2 regions of the Amorphus suaedae genome follow, and region 1 is predicted to be linked to the other one. Evidence: riboswitches for the same ligand, from Rfam matches in the RefSeq annotation. Region 1 holds a riboswitch; the other holds the start of a gene.

The links. A riboswitch is a leader RNA that binds a small molecule or an ion and turns the genes downstream of it on or off. The one in region 1 is predicted to bind thiamine pyrophosphate.
Region 2: it holds a riboswitch for thiamine pyrophosphate, as region 1 does, so the genes downstream of both, AB7M35_RS08980 (hydroxyethylthiazole kinase) here and AB7M35_RS12530 (ABC transporter permease) in region 1, are expected to answer to the same signal.

The regions. Positions count from the first base shown of each region.
Region 1 covers NZ_JBRJIT010000001.1:2,807,173-2,814,247, reverse strand. Annotated here, with positions in the region: gene AB7M35_RS12540 (adenylosuccinate synthase) at 1-244, shown strand, start outside; gene AB7M35_RS12535 (hypothetical protein) at 326-2,245, shown strand; TPP riboswitch at 2,378-2,488, shown strand; gene AB7M35_RS12530 (ABC transporter permease) at 2,689-3,432, shown strand; gene AB7M35_RS12525 (ABC transporter substrate-binding protein) at 3,484-4,425, shown strand; gene AB7M35_RS12520 (peroxiredoxin-like family protein) at 4,533-5,066, opposite strand; gene AB7M35_RS12515 (peroxiredoxin) at 5,444-6,079, shown strand; gene AB7M35_RS12510 (class I SAM-dependent methyltransferase) at 6,227-7,069, opposite strand.
Region 2 covers NZ_JBRJIT010000001.1:1,983,170-1,990,244, reverse strand. Annotated here, with positions in the region: gene AB7M35_RS08995 (TRAP transporter substrate-binding protein) at 4-1,092, opposite strand; gene thiD (bifunctional hydroxymethylpyrimidine kinase/phosphomethylpyrimidine kinase) at 1,089-1,907, opposite strand; gene thiE (thiamine phosphate synthase) at 1,904-2,569, opposite strand; gene AB7M35_RS08980 (hydroxyethylthiazole kinase) at 2,562-3,311, opposite strand; TPP riboswitch at 3,407-3,507, opposite strand; gene rpsD (30S ribosomal protein S4) at 3,630-4,247, opposite strand; gene AB7M35_RS08970 (helix-turn-helix domain-containing protein) at 4,507-5,406, shown strand; gene AB7M35_RS08965 (YbhB/YbcL family Raf kinase inhibitor-like protein) at 5,504-6,205, shown strand; gene AB7M35_RS08960 (class I SAM-dependent methyltransferase) at 6,256-6,945, shown strand; gene AB7M35_RS08955 (antibiotic biosynthesis monooxygenase family protein) at 6,967-7,075, opposite strand, start outside.

The sequences.
Region 1 (7,075 bases):
TGGCAAGGAAATCGACCATCTTCCTGCCTCACAGGCGGCGCAATCGCGTGTCGAACCAGTGTATGAAACAATAGAAGGCTGGAAGGCGACCACCGCGGGTGCGCGGAAATGGGCCGACCTTCCGGCACAGGCGGTCAAGTACGTTCGCCACGTCGAAGAACTGGTGGGCGCACCGATCGCACTTTTGTCGACCAGTCCTGAACGGGACGACACAATCCTTGTGGAAGACCCGTTTCGGGGCTAAGTCTCCGCAAACTCACAGCAATAGGGCCCTTCTCGCGCGATGGCGGATTTCCACACGGTCCTGAAACGAGCGGTTTCGGCATTGCCGGACAAGAGCGGCCCCAACCGGCGGGCCGTCTACGACAAGGCGCGCAAGGCGCTGCTCAAGCAGCTGCAGAGCCTCGACCCGCCGTTGCCGGCTCAAGAGGTGACCCAGCAGCGGCTGGCGCTCGAAGACGCCATCCGCAAGCTCGAGGCGGAAATCGCCCGCGCCGGTCGCACGCAGACGCCCGGTGCGCCGATCTCGTCGAACACGCCGGCCGCGGCCAGGACCGCGGCACCCGCGGCGCCGCCCCGGCCGACCCCCCCGGCCCCTCCCGCGCCGCCGGCCCCCCAGGCCGCCGATGCGCGGCCGGAAGCCCCGCGCGCAACGCCGCAGCGCCCCAATTTCCCGACCGCGCCCCGCGCCGGTGCCGAAGAGCGCCCGGCCCAGCGTCCGGTGGCGACGCCTAGGGCGCCGACCAACGTTCCGCCGCGTCCTGGCGCGTCCGCGGCGACCCGCGTTCCGCCGCCGGAAGGCGGCGAGGCTGCCGACGCCCAGCGGCGGCGCGAGCCGAGCCTCGGACGTCCGGCCCCGCCGATTCCCGATGTCGCCGACGTGGACGAGATCGACGCGGCGCCGGCCGAGACGACCCCGCCGGAGACAACCCCGGCACGCGGCGCGTTCCGTCGCCCCTTCGGCCGTGGCGACGCGACCGCTCGCGCGCCCGTGGCGCCGCCCGAGGCCGGGCCGCAGGACGACCTGAGCGAGGAAGAGATCGAGGCCGCCGCCGCCGAGGCGGAAACGCCGGCGATCGCGCCGACCGCCGATCGGCGTGGCTGGCTGCGCCGCCGTGGTGGTGCCGCACCGGACCCGGCCGTCGACGAGGCTGATGAGGCGCCGCGCGCCGCGGATGCCGTGGACGACGACGGCTACGACGACGAGCCCTACGAAGACGACGGCTACGAGGGCGAGTACGACGAGGAGCCCTACGAGGACGGCACCTATCCGCCGGTCGCGGCGGAGGCGGGCCGCCGGCGCAGCATGCGCTGGCTGATCGCGCCCCTCGTGATCCTGCTGGTGCTCGTCGTGGGCGGCTACCTGGTCTACAGCCAGCGCGACGCGATCATGGCGATGATGTCGCCCTCGGGCGACACGACGCAGACATCGTCCAGCACACCGGACACCACCCAGCCGGATTCGGAATCCAGCAAGATCTCCGACCGGATCGGCTCCCCGACCGACGAGGCCGCCGCCCCGATCGTGGCTCCGGACGCCCGGACGGTGAAGACCACGCGCGTGGTGACGCCCCGCAACGGCGATGCCGCCCAGGAAGCGCCGCTGCCCGGCACGACGCCCGCGGCGCCGGCCGAGACCACGCCGGCCCAGGCGGAGGCTCCGGCTCCGGCGGTCCAGCCGCAGCAGTCGACGGCGACCAGCGGCGACTTCGACGTGGTGCTGTACGAGGAAGGCGCCAGCGCCGCCGAGGGCGGCAACGCCCAGCGCGGCACGATCAGCTGGAACTTCGCGCAGGAAGCGATCGGCGGTCAGCCGCCCGAGCCGGTGGTCCGGGCCACGCTGGAGATCCCGGCGCGGGACATGACCGTCACGCTGCTGTTCCGCAAGAACGGTGATTCGGCGCTGCCGGCGAGCCACCTGATCGAGGTTCAGTTCGAGCTTCCCTCCGACTTCCCGGGCGGCAGCATCGCCAACGTGCCGGGCCTGATCATGAAGCAGACCGAGGCGGCCCAGGGCAACGCGCTGCTCGGGGCTTCGGCGAAGGTGTCGGACAACCTGTTCTGGATCGCGCTGTCGGCCACCGAGGCCGACCAGAAGCAAAACCTCGAGCTGTTGAAGACGCGCAGCTGGATCGACATCCCGCTCCTCTACACCAGCGGCGGTCGCGCCATCCTGACCCTCAACAAGGGAGCGGATGGCACCAAGGCGATCGACGAGGCGCTTGCCGCCTGGGGCGGCAGCTGATCGGGTGACGCCCGCCTGCATGGGCTTGGAGAGACAGAGCCGGTCCCGTTCTGCGGGGCCGGCTTTTCGTGGCGCGGGGAACGCTCGGCGGGCCGGGCTCTTGCACCGCCGCGCCGCTTGGGGCAACAATGACCGCGTTCCGAGGGGAGCTCGTACGGCGAGCTGAGATGGCACGACAGGTGTGCCGAACCCTTTGAACCTGATCCGGGTCATACCGGCGAAGGGACGGACACGACCGACCGCTCGTCATCCCCGGATCTCCCGATTCCGACTCTTTTGGACGGTAGATCCCATGTTGCACTCCTCAAAGACCATCAGCCGACCGCCAAACCCGCGCGTCCCGCTCGGGACTTTCGGCATGTCTGCGCGCATGCGCACCGGGTCCGGCCGTGCCGGATGCGGTCGAGACGTGATCTAGGCCCAGCGCGTTTCGCGATCCGGCGATGTCCGTCCTCCGTGCCGTCCTGGTGGCCGTCGGCCTCCTCCTGATCTGGGAGGCGGTGGTGCGCGTCTTCGCGCTGCCCCCCTTCATCCTGCCGCCGCCGCTGACGGTTGCGGAGGCGTTCGTGGAGCGCGGCCGCTACCTCCTGACCAACACCCTGGTGACGCTGAGCGAGATCCTGCTCGGCTTCGTCATCGGCTCGCTCGCGGGCGTCGCCACGGCGCTGTCGATGAGCCTGATGCCGGTGGCGCGGCGGCTGATCCTGCCGGTGGTGATCGTCACCCAGGCGCTGCCGGTGTTCGCCATCGCGCCGCTGCTGGTGCTGTGGTTCGGCTACGGCATGGCCTCGAAGATCGTGATGGCGACGCTGATCATCTATTTCCCGGTCGCCTCCGCCTACTATGACGGCCTCAGCCGGACCGACTCCGGCCTCGTCGAGCTGGCCCTGCTCAACCGGGCCGGACGCCTGCAGACGCTCGTCCATTTCCGGATGCCGGCGGCGCTGCCGAGCCTGCTGTCCGGCCTGAAGGTGGCCGCCGCGGTGGCGCCGATCGGGGCGGTGGTGGGCGAATGGGTGGGCTCGTCCGCCGGCCTCGGCTTCGTGATGCTGCAGGCCAACGCCCGCCTCCAGTCCGACGTCCTGTTCGCCGCCCTGTTCTGCCTCGCCGCCATGGCTGTCGCGCTGCGCCTCGGCGTCGACGCGGCGGCCCGCCGGCTCGCGCCCTGGGCGCCGGAGAATCTCTGACGACCCGAGCCCGTTCGACCGTTCACCAAGCCCTGGAAGGGAGACCACTTGATGCTGCGCCTTGCCATTGCCTGCCTTGCCGCCACTCTCGCATTCGCCGCTCCGGCGGCGGCCGACACCACGAAGCTCACCGTGCTGCTCGACTGGTACATGAACCCGGACCACGCGCCGCTGGTGATCGCCGGCGAGAAGGGCTTCTTCGCCGAGGAGGGGCTGGACGTGGAGCTGATCGCGCCGTCCGATCCGAGCGCGCCGCCGCGTCTGGTGGCGGCCGGGCAGGGCGATATCGCCGTCACCTACCAGCCGAACCTCTACCAGCAGGTCGAGGAAGGCCTGCCGCTCACCCGCATCGGCACGCTGGTGGCGACGCCGCTGAACACGCTGGTGGTTCTGGAGGACGGGCCGATCAAGACGCTGGAGGACCTCAAGGGCAAGACCGTCGGCTTCTCGGTGGCGGGCTTCGAGGACGCGCTGCTGGCGGCGATGCTGTCGTCGGTCGGCATGAGCCTCGACGACGTGACGCTGGTCAACGTCAACTTCTCGCTGTCGCCGGCGCTGCTGTCGAAGCAGGTCGACGCGGTGATCGGCGCCTACCGCAACTTCGAGCTGACCCAGCTCAGGCTGGAAGGGGCCGCCGGCCGCGCCTTCTTCCCCGAGGAGCACGGCGTGCCGGCCTACGACGAGCTGATCTTCGTGACCAAGAACGACCGCCTGTCGGACCCGGCGCTGGTCGCGTTCATGCGGGCGGTCGAGAAGGCCGTCACCTGGCAGACCAATCACCCGGAAGAGGCGCTCGACGTGTTTCTGAAGGCGGAGCCGGACCTGGACGACGAGTTGAACCGGCAGGCCTTCGTCGAGACGCTGCGCCGCTTCGCGCTGCGGCCTTCGGCGCTGGACACCGGCCGCTACGCGCGCTTCGGCGCCTTCATGAAGGCCCAGGGGCTGGTGAAGACCACCCCGCCGGTGGAGAGCTTCGCGGTCGAGCTGCAGTAGAGCTGTGGGAGACGGCGCCGGTCCGGAATCGCCGGACCGGCGCTGCCTCCCGGTCAGGCCGCCCCGCGGAGCCGGTCGCCGTGGCGACCGGCGCGAGCGCGGATGGCTCAGAGCGCCTTCTCGACCTCGCCGCGGGCCGGATAGTCGTTCTTGATGACGAAGTCGATCGCGCCCGGCAGGTCGGCCAGCGGCGGGCGCGCGAACGGCATGGTCTGCACCGAGCCGAAATAGAGCGTTCCGTCCGGCTTGACGAGGAACAGGCCCGGCTCGGCGAACAGCTTCGGCTCCTGGTTGCGGCCCGAGGAGATGTAGAGGCCCCACTTGCGGGCGCTGGCGAGGTCGAGGCCGTAGGCAATCGCGAGATCGGCTAGGCCCCAGTCGGCCTTGGCCTTCTCCGCCTTCTCCTGGTCGTCGGTGGAGATGGCGATCACGCTGACGCCGCGCTTCTCGAATTCCGGCAGCAGCGACTGGAGCTGGCCGAGATAGCGCTTGCAGATCGGGCAGTGGAGGCCGCGGTAGACGACCACCAGCGCGAAGGTCTCTCCCATCCCGCCGTCGAGCGACCAGGTGCCGCCACCGGCAAGCGGGAGCGACAGGTCCGGCACCGGCTGGCGCGGCATGAGGGGGGTGATTTCGGACATCGGGCGGTTCCCTTTGCTGATCGTGGTTGCGGCATGTCGCCGGGTCTTCCAGTCGATATGTGCCGTACCACGTTTCCGCCGGATCGGGAGCGCCGCCCGCCGAGCGGCGCCGTCAATCCGGCGTGAACGGGCGAGGCCCGAACGGGAGCGGGAAGTATCCTCGCTGCGGTGCTTCGCCCGCCAGCGGAGGCTCCGCCGGGCCGGCTGCGACAGCCGCGACCGTGTCGTCCTCCCCCGATTCCCGGTAGAGTTGCGCCGTCTGGGGAGGCGGGGGAATGGCATTTCGAATTTCCCGGCACGGCCGGCGCGTTCATTCCTCGACGTTTGCGCGATCGAGGACCACATAGACGACACCTGCAATGAAGGAGGTTTCAGCCATGGCATTGCTCATCGGGGATACGGCGCCAGATTTCGAGGTCGATTCGACCGAAGGCCCGATCAAGTTTCACGACTACATCGACGGATCCTGGGCGGTGCTGTTCTCGCACCCGGCCGACTTCACGCCGGTCTGCACCACCGAGCTCGGCTACACCGCGAAGCTCAAGTCCGAGTTCGCCAAGCGCAACGTGAAGGTGCTCGGCGTCTCCGTCGATCCGCTCGACGACCACGAGCGCTGGTCGAAGGACATCGAGGAGACCCAGGGCACCGCCCTGAACTTCCCGCTGATCGCCGATCCGAGCCGGGTCGTCGCCTCGCTCTACGACATGATCCATCCGAACGCGGACAACACCTTCACCGTCCGCTCGGTGTTCATCATCGGCCCGGACAAGAAGATCAAGGCGACCTTCGCCTATCCGGCCTCGACGGGGCGCAACTTCGACGAGATCATCCGGCTGATCGACAGCCTGCAGCTCACCGCCAAGCACCAGGTCGCGACCCCGGTGAACTGGAAGAGCGGCGAGGACGTCATCATCGTCCCGGCGGTGTCCGACGAGGAAGCGAAGAAGAAGTACCCGGGCGGCTGGAAGGCCGTGAAGCCGTACCTGCGCCTGGTGCCGCAGCCGAAGGACTGAGGCGGGTCGCCCGCGCGCCATCCTGCGCCGGGCGGAACCACCTGATGATCATCCGACGGCCGCCCTCCGGGGCGGCCGTTTCCGTTTCCGGGCCATGATCCGCGCCAGGTGCCAACGGCAACCAGCTCCGCGTCCGCCCGGCGCGCGTCAGCGCTTGCGGAGCAGGATCAGGGATTCCCGGGCGCCCTCCTGGATCGGCAGGCGGCCGATCACGGTGCGCTGCACCTCGTCGGCCAGCGCCTCCAGCACATAGGCGCTGGAGAAGACGAGGTCGTAGCCGCCCTGCAGGAGGGCGGCGACGCCGAGCTGCTCGTTGTAGGAGGTGAACGGCCATGCCGCGGGATAGGGCGCCGGAAGGAAGATGTCGTGGAAGCCGACGAAGACGCCCGACGGCAGGCCCGGCATGATCCGGTTCAGCACGATGTCCACGTCGGTGCCGGGCATCAGCACGTGGCTGGAATCGCACATCAGCAGGTCGCCGGCCGCGAGCTCCTTGCCGACCGCGCCGCCGGCCTCCTGCAGGGCGCGCAGATCGAGCGCGACCGGCAGCTTCGAGATGTCGGCCCGGGGCCTGGGATCGATCGCGGCGATCTGCGTGGAGAGTCCGCCGTCGCGCACGGCACGGGCGAGGAACCGCGTCGAATGGCCCGACCCGATCTCCAGGATGCGCGCGGGCCGCTCGGTGCGGACCAGGGTGTAGAGGGCGGCCGCGTCGAGACGCGGGAACCAGTCCTGCTCGAAGCGCGGCTCCGGCGGCGGCGCGCCGCCGATGGCGGCCAGGTCGTCGGCGAACCCGTCGATGGCGGCGAGAAACGCCCGCAGCTCCGGCAGGCGGGATTCGAAGGCCGGGACCAGCGTGTCGTAGCGCTCGTGCTCGGCAAGCTTGGCGAGGCCCGCGTGACGGTGCGGGATGAAGAAGCCCGCCTCGGACAGCCCGAGCACGGTCCTCAGCCCGAAGTTGATGGTGCGCCAGCGGCCCCGTGCGGTCACGTGATG
Region 2 (7,075 bases), 820 kb from region 1:
AGGTCAGCCCATGCGGGCGCGCAGGTAAGATTCGATCGAGTAGGTGCCCCAGCCGCCCATGGTCGCGCGGGTGTCGCGATAGGACTGCACGATCCGTTCCGACATGGGATCCTTGGCCGCGATGGAATCGTAGATCGCCGCGGCGATCGGCTCGGCCGCCGCCAGGATATCCGCCGGCACGAGGCGGACGTCGGTGCCGCCGGCCCTGAGGGCCTTCAGGCTCTCCGCGTTGCGCCAGCCGGCCTCGGACAGCGCGCGGGCGTGCTCCTCGGCGCAGGCGGCCGCCACGACGGCCTGGAGGTCGGTCGGCAGCGCGTCGTATACCGCCTTGCGGACGATCACTTCCCCGGTGCCGTTCGGCTTGTTGAAGCCCGGGCCGTAGTAGTACTTCGCGACCTTCTGCATCCCCAGCGAACTGTCGCTGTAGGGGCCGAGCAGCTCGGCGCCGTCGACGAGCCCGGACTGCAGCGCTCCGAACACCTCCGACGTGGGCATCGACACCGGCGTTGCGCCGAGCTGGCGCAGGATTTCCGCGCCGAGGCCGACAATGCGGACCTTCAGCCCCACCAGATCCTCTTTGGACTCCATCGGCCGGTTGAACCAGCCGGCCATGTTGAACTCGGTGTTGCCGGCCATGAACGGCTTGACGCCGAAGTCGGCATAGAGTTCGTCCCACAGCGCCTGGCCGCCAGCGGCGTCGATCCAGGTCATGTGCTCGCGCGGCGTCAGCCCGAACGGTGCGGTGGTGAACAGCGGCGCCGACGGCATCTTGCCGGACCAGTAGATCGCGGCCGTGTGGGCCATGTCGGCGGTGCCGTTCTGGACGGCGTCGAAGGTCTCCAGCGCCGGCACGAGCTCGCCCGCGGCGAAGATCTCCACCGTCAGACGCCCGCCCGAGAGCCGGCCGATGGCTTCGGCGACCCGCTCGGCGGACACGCCCGGCCCTGGCAGGTTCTTCGGCCACGAGGTGACCATGCGCAGGCGCTGCGTGTCGCCGGCGATGGCCGGCCGGGCGAGTGCCGCGGTGCCGCCGGCGGCGACGGCGCCCCTGATCAAGGCGCGGCGGCTGAGCTTTGGTGTCGGATCCGTCATGTCGATCCTCCCTGCCAGAATGCGTGGAAATGGTGCACGGGGCCGTGCCCCTTGCCGATCGTCAGCGTGTCGGCCGCAGCCAGCGCCGCCGTGAGGTAGACCTTGGCGGCCTCGACGGCGTCGGCAAGCGGCATCCCCTTCGCGAGACCCGCGGCGATGGCCGACGACAGCGTGCAGCCGGTGCCGTGGGTGTTCCTGGTGTCGATGCGCGGGGCGACGAACCACCGCGGCGCGGCATCGCGGGTGACCAGGATGTCGGCCGACTCCTTGCCCGTCCCGTGGCCGCCCTTCAGCAGCACGGCCTCGGGCCCGAACGCCAGCAGGCGCTGGGCCTGGGCGGCCATCTCGTCGCGGGTGGTGGCGGCTTCGCCCTCCAGCAGCCGCGCCGCCTCGGGGAGGTTCGGGGTGATGACCAGGGCGCGCGGCAGCAGCACGTCGCGCACCTCCGCCACCGCGGCATCGTCCAGGAGCGGGTCGCCGGAGGCGGCGATCATCACCGGGTCGAGCACGACGTTGCGGGCGCCATGGGCATCGAGGGCATCGGCCACGGTGCGGATCACCACCGGCTTCGACAGCATGCCGATCTTGGTGGCGTGGACGGTGAGATCGTCGAACACGGCATCGATCTGCTGGCGGATGAAGGCGGGCGGCACGTCGTGGATGGCGCGCACGCCCTGGGTGTTCTGGGCGACGAGCGCGGTCATCGCCGAGGCGCCGAACACGCCGAGGGCGGCAAAGGTCTTGAGGTCGGCCTGGATGCCGGCGCCGCCTGTGGGATCGGTGCCGGCGATGGTCAGCGCAATCGGAGTGCTCATGAAGTGGCGGTCTTCCCTGAGGTGAGGGCGGTGTCGACGATATGGCGGAGGTCCCCGGCGGCGGCGGCCGGATCCGCGGCCTTCGAGACGGCGGAGATCACGGCGACGCCCTCGGCGCCGGCGGCGATCACCGAGGCCGCCGTGTCGGCGGTGATGCCGGCGATGGCGACGCGGCCGAGGTCGGGCGCGCGGGCGTCGAGGAAGGCGCAGATCTCCGCCAGGCCGTCGAGGCCGATGGGGGCGTTACGGTTCTGCTTGCTGGAGGTGGCGAACACGCCGCCGATGCCGACGTAGTCGACGAGCTTGACGGGAACGGCCTCGGCCTCCGCCATGGACCGCACGGTGAGGCCGACGACCGGATCCGGGCCGAGGAGGCGGCGGGCGTCGTCGGGGGCCATGTCGGTCTGGCCGATGTGGACGCCGTCGGCGCCGGCGGCGAGCGCCACGTCGATGCGGTCGTTGATGAGGAGCGGCACGCCGCTGCCTTCGATCGCCGACAGGATGGCGCGGGCTGTGGCGACGAGTTCGCCGGTCTCGGCGGTCTTGTCGCGGTACTGGAGCAGCGTCGCCCCGCCGTCGACGGCCAGGCGCGCAAGCTCGGCGAGCGGCCGGCCTTCGGCGTGTTCGGGGTCGAGAATCACGTAGACGCGGACGTCAACCACGGCTGATCCTTGCGTATCGTTCGATGATGTCGGGGTCGATCTCGCCAATCTCGTCGATCAGGCGGACGGCGAAGGTGCCGGGACCGGGATTGCCTTCCGCGGCGCGCTCGGCGGCCACACTCCACGCGACGGTGGCGGCGGTGGCTGCCAGCAGCGAATCCGTTTCCACCGCCCGGCAGGTGGCGATCAGGGCGGACAGCGCGCAGCCGGTGGCGATCATCCGCGCCAGCAGCGGATGGCCGTTGTCGACCAGGATGGTGCGGTCGCCGTCGGACAGGCTGTCGCGGGCGCCGGTGACGGCGACGACCATGCCGTCGCTGCCGAGGTGCGGGAAGAGGGCGGCCATCTCGGCGGTGTTGCCGCGCACGATGGCGGGCCGGGCCTCGATGAGGCCGAGCGCGAAGGCGCGGCGTGTGGCCACCCGGTTCACCTTGACCGGATCGAGCACCCAGGCCTTGCCGTGTTCGCGGGCGGCGGCGACCGCCACCTCGATGCCGGCGCGGCGTTCGGGATCGAGCGTGCCGAGGTTGACCAGCAGCGCGTCGGCGCTTTCCACCAGCGCCGCCACCTCGTCGGCGTGGATGGTCATCGACGGCACGGCGCCGAGCGCGGTGAGCACGTTGGCGGTGAAGTTCTGGGCAACGGTGTTGGTGATGCAGTGGACCAGCGGCGCCCAGTCGCGGACGCGGGCGATCACCGCGCCGACGGCGGCGGCATCGATCCTGCCGGAGGCGCCCGTCATGACGCGCGCGCGTCCCGACCGTCGACGCGCGATCGACGGGTCCGTTGGCCCGGCAGGCTGATCTGGTGGAAAAGGGGGCCGCCCAAGGCGGCTTTGAAGGCCGTCATCTCAATCCCTCCGCCGGCATGACCCGGATCAGGTTCGCAGGGTTGGCAGGATCGCCTCTCAGCCCGTCCGGGCACCCCTTTGAGACAGTTCGCAAGATGTAGCCAGCACCGTCCCGTTGCGCAAGGGGTGCGGCTTCAGACCGTGCGGGTCAAACGAAAAGGCCGCCCCGAAGGGCGGCCTGAACGGTGTCGCGATGACCGGAAAGGCGGATCAGCGCGAGTAGAACTCGATGACCAGGTTCGGTTCCATCTTCACCGGGTACGGCACGTCGCCGAAGCCCGGAGCGCGGTTGTAGACCGCGGTCATCTTGGAGTGGTCGGTGTCGATGTAGTCCGGCACGTCGCGCTCGGCGAGGCTGACGGACTCGAGCACCAGGATCATGTCCTTGGAGCGCTGGCGCACCTCGATGACGTCGCCGACCTTGCAGCGATAGCTCGGGATGTTGACCTTACGGCCGTTCACCATCACGTGGCCGTGGTTCACGAACTGACGCGCGGCGAACACGGTCGGCACGAACTTGGCGCGGTAGACGATGGTGTCGAGGCGGCTCTCCAGCAGGCCGATCAGCCGCTCGGAGGTGTCGCCCTTCAGCCGGACGGCTTCGTCGTAGATCTTCCGGAACTGCTTCTCGGAAATGTTGCCGTAGTAGCCCTTCAGCTTCTGCTTGGCGCGAAGCTGAATGCCGTAGTCGGAAAGCTTGCTGCGGCGGCGCTGGCCGTGCTGGCCGGGGCCGTACTCGCGCTTGTTGACCGGGCTCTTCGGGCGACCCCAGATGTTTTCGCCCATGCGGCGGTCGAGTTTGTGCTTCTGCGAATGGCGCTTCGACATAAAAACCGTGTCCTTCGTGTTGCGATGTTCTTGAGAACGGATGTTCTTTGGGAACGATGGACACGCCCCCTCCTCTGCCCAGATGGTCAGGGCTGACAGGGACGGTGCGAAGCTACGCCACATCCCACGGGTGCGTGAAATCCGCCAGCGTTGCCGCCAGCGAAGGGCCGTGAGATAGGCGATAGCGGCGCCCAAGTCAAATCGGCCGGTGAAAACCGGGCGCCAGCATGAGCCGCCAGTGCGACCAACGGACCGAGCCATGACCCAGAACCGATCCGGCGATCCGCGCCGTGCGCTGCTCACCGCCCTCCGTCCCTTCGCGGAGATCGACACGCGCCATCTCCTGGAGGCGGACCAGCATACGCCGATGACCGCCTTCGTCACCCGCACCCGCGAGGCGGTGGGCGAACTCGTCATGCCGGCGGCGGCGCTGGTTGTGGTGATCGAGGGGACCAAGGAGGTGCTGTGGGGCGCCGAGCGCCGGACCTACCGCCCGGGAGATGCCATCGCGCTCGCGGCGGGCACGCACGTGGACGTGGTGAACGTGCCGGATGAGGGCACCGGCGTCTACCGGGCGCTGTGCGTGACTTTTCCGCGCGACCTGGTGATCGAGGCGGCCCGGCTGTGGCCGAGCCTGGCGGACGCGCGGGCGGAGCCGGGTACCGCCGTCGCCCTCGACGATGCCCTCGGCTCGGCGATCGTCCATGCGGGCGAGGCGCTGGCCGGACAGGCGGGCACGTCGCGGCGGGTCGTGGAACACCGCATCATGGAGATCCTGCTGGTGCTTGCCGAGCGGGGCGTGCTGCCGATCGCGCCGAAGTACGTGGAGCGTTCGGTCGTCGAGGCGGTGCGGCTGATGATCCGGCACAAGCTCGACTTCGCGTGGACGCCGGCGCTCGTCGCCGGGCGGCTGTCGATGTCGGAAGCGACGCTGCGCCGGCGGCTGAAGGGGGAGGGCGAGACGCTGCGCGGCCTCCTGCTGTCGGAGCGCATGCGCGCGGCGCGGGTGATTCTCGCCGAGCGGGACGCCGACGTCGCCGATGCGATCGCCGCGACGGGCTACACGTCGCGCTCGCACTTCGCGCGCCATTTCCAGGAGGCCTTCGGCGTCCTGCCCTCCGCCGTGCGCGGCAGCCGCCGCGTCCGCCCCGACGCCTGATCGGTTCCGGCGCATTCCTGACCGGACCGGGTCCGCCCGCCGCCCCGCTCCCGCCTATCGTCCCGTCCGCAAGATCCCGACGAGATGGAGACGGAGCATGGCTGGATATCGGATGGCGAGGATGGGCATTGCGGCGGCGGCATTCGCGCTGGTGGCCGCGTCGGCGGCGGCCGGAGAGGCACTGGACGTGACCATCGGGGATGTCGATGCCGCGGGCCGGTTCGCCGACAGCGCCGCCTTCTGCCCGCCGGAGGGCGCGGCCGAGACCAACGTCAGTCCCGAGGTCCGCTGGGGCGCGGGGCCTGACGGCACGAAGTCCTACGCCCTGCTGATGACCGACGCGGACGTCCCGGCAGACCTGTCGCTCATCAACAAGCCCGGCGTGACCATCGCGACCGACGCGCCCCGGGTCACGATCCACCACTGGGTGCTGGTCGACATCCCGGCCTGGCAGAGCGGGCTGGCGCGCGGCGTGGAGAGCGAGCGCCTCGTCGCCGGCGGCAAGCCGATCGGCCGGACCGACCACGGCCTGCGCGGCGCCAACGTCTTCACCGCCTTCCTCGCTGGCAACGCCGACATGGCCGGGACCTACGGCGGCTACGACGGCCCGTGCCCGCCGACCAACGATCTGCGCGCCCACCGCTACCGGATCGAGGTCTTCGCGCTCGACGTGCCGACGCTCGGGCTGAGCGGCGCCTTCACCGGCGCCGATGCCGAAGCCGCCATGAAAGGCCATGTGCTCGCCCGCGGTTCGGCGACGGCCACCTACAGCCTCAATCCGGCGGTGGCCGGCCAATGACGGACATGCCACAAACGGCACCAATCACCGCAGAGCCGGAGAACCGCGCCATGACGGCGTCGCCATCGCCTTCCGCCCCGATCTTCACCCGCCACGCCCGCGCATATGATGCCATGCGGCGCGGGTTCATCCCGTGCTTCGACCGCTTCTACGGAACGGCGCTGGATCTCATCGGCAATCTCCGCCGGGAGCAACCGCTCCGCGTGCTGGATCTCGGCGCCGGCACAGGGCTGTTCGCCGCACTGCTGCTGGAGCGGATGCCGGATGTCCGGGTCACCTGCCTCGACGCATCCGAGGGGATGCTGGACGAGGCACGTGCCCGGTTCTCCGGCGACGATCGCGTGGACTTTGCCCTCGCCGACATGGCGACCGCCGACCTGGGCGGTCCGTGGGACGTGGTGATGTCGGCGCTGGCGATCCATCACCTGGAGCACGAGGCGAAGAAGGCGCTGTTCGCCCGGGTGCGCAACGCGCTGGTGCCCGGTGGGCTGTTCGTCAACGCCGAGCAGGTGTTGGGCCCCACTCCGGCGCTGGAGGAGCGCTATGGCCTCAAATGGCTCGCCGACATTCGGGCGGCCGGCGTGCCCGAGGACGAGATCGCCAAGGCCCGCGAGCGCATGCGGTTCGACCGGTGCGCCAGCGTCGAGGACCAGCTCGCCTGGATGCGTGAGGCGGGCTTCCGCGACGTGGACTGCAGCTTCAAGAGCTGGCGGTTCGCGGTGCTGAACGGCCGGGCATGACCCGGCCGTCCGGCGCCGGGGCTATCCCTTGCCGACGCGGGCTTGCGGCGCCTCGAGGGTGAAGACCACGTCGTAAAGGCCGGGCGACGCCGTGGCGAACGCCTTGTTGCCGTCGAGGTAGCCGCGCTCC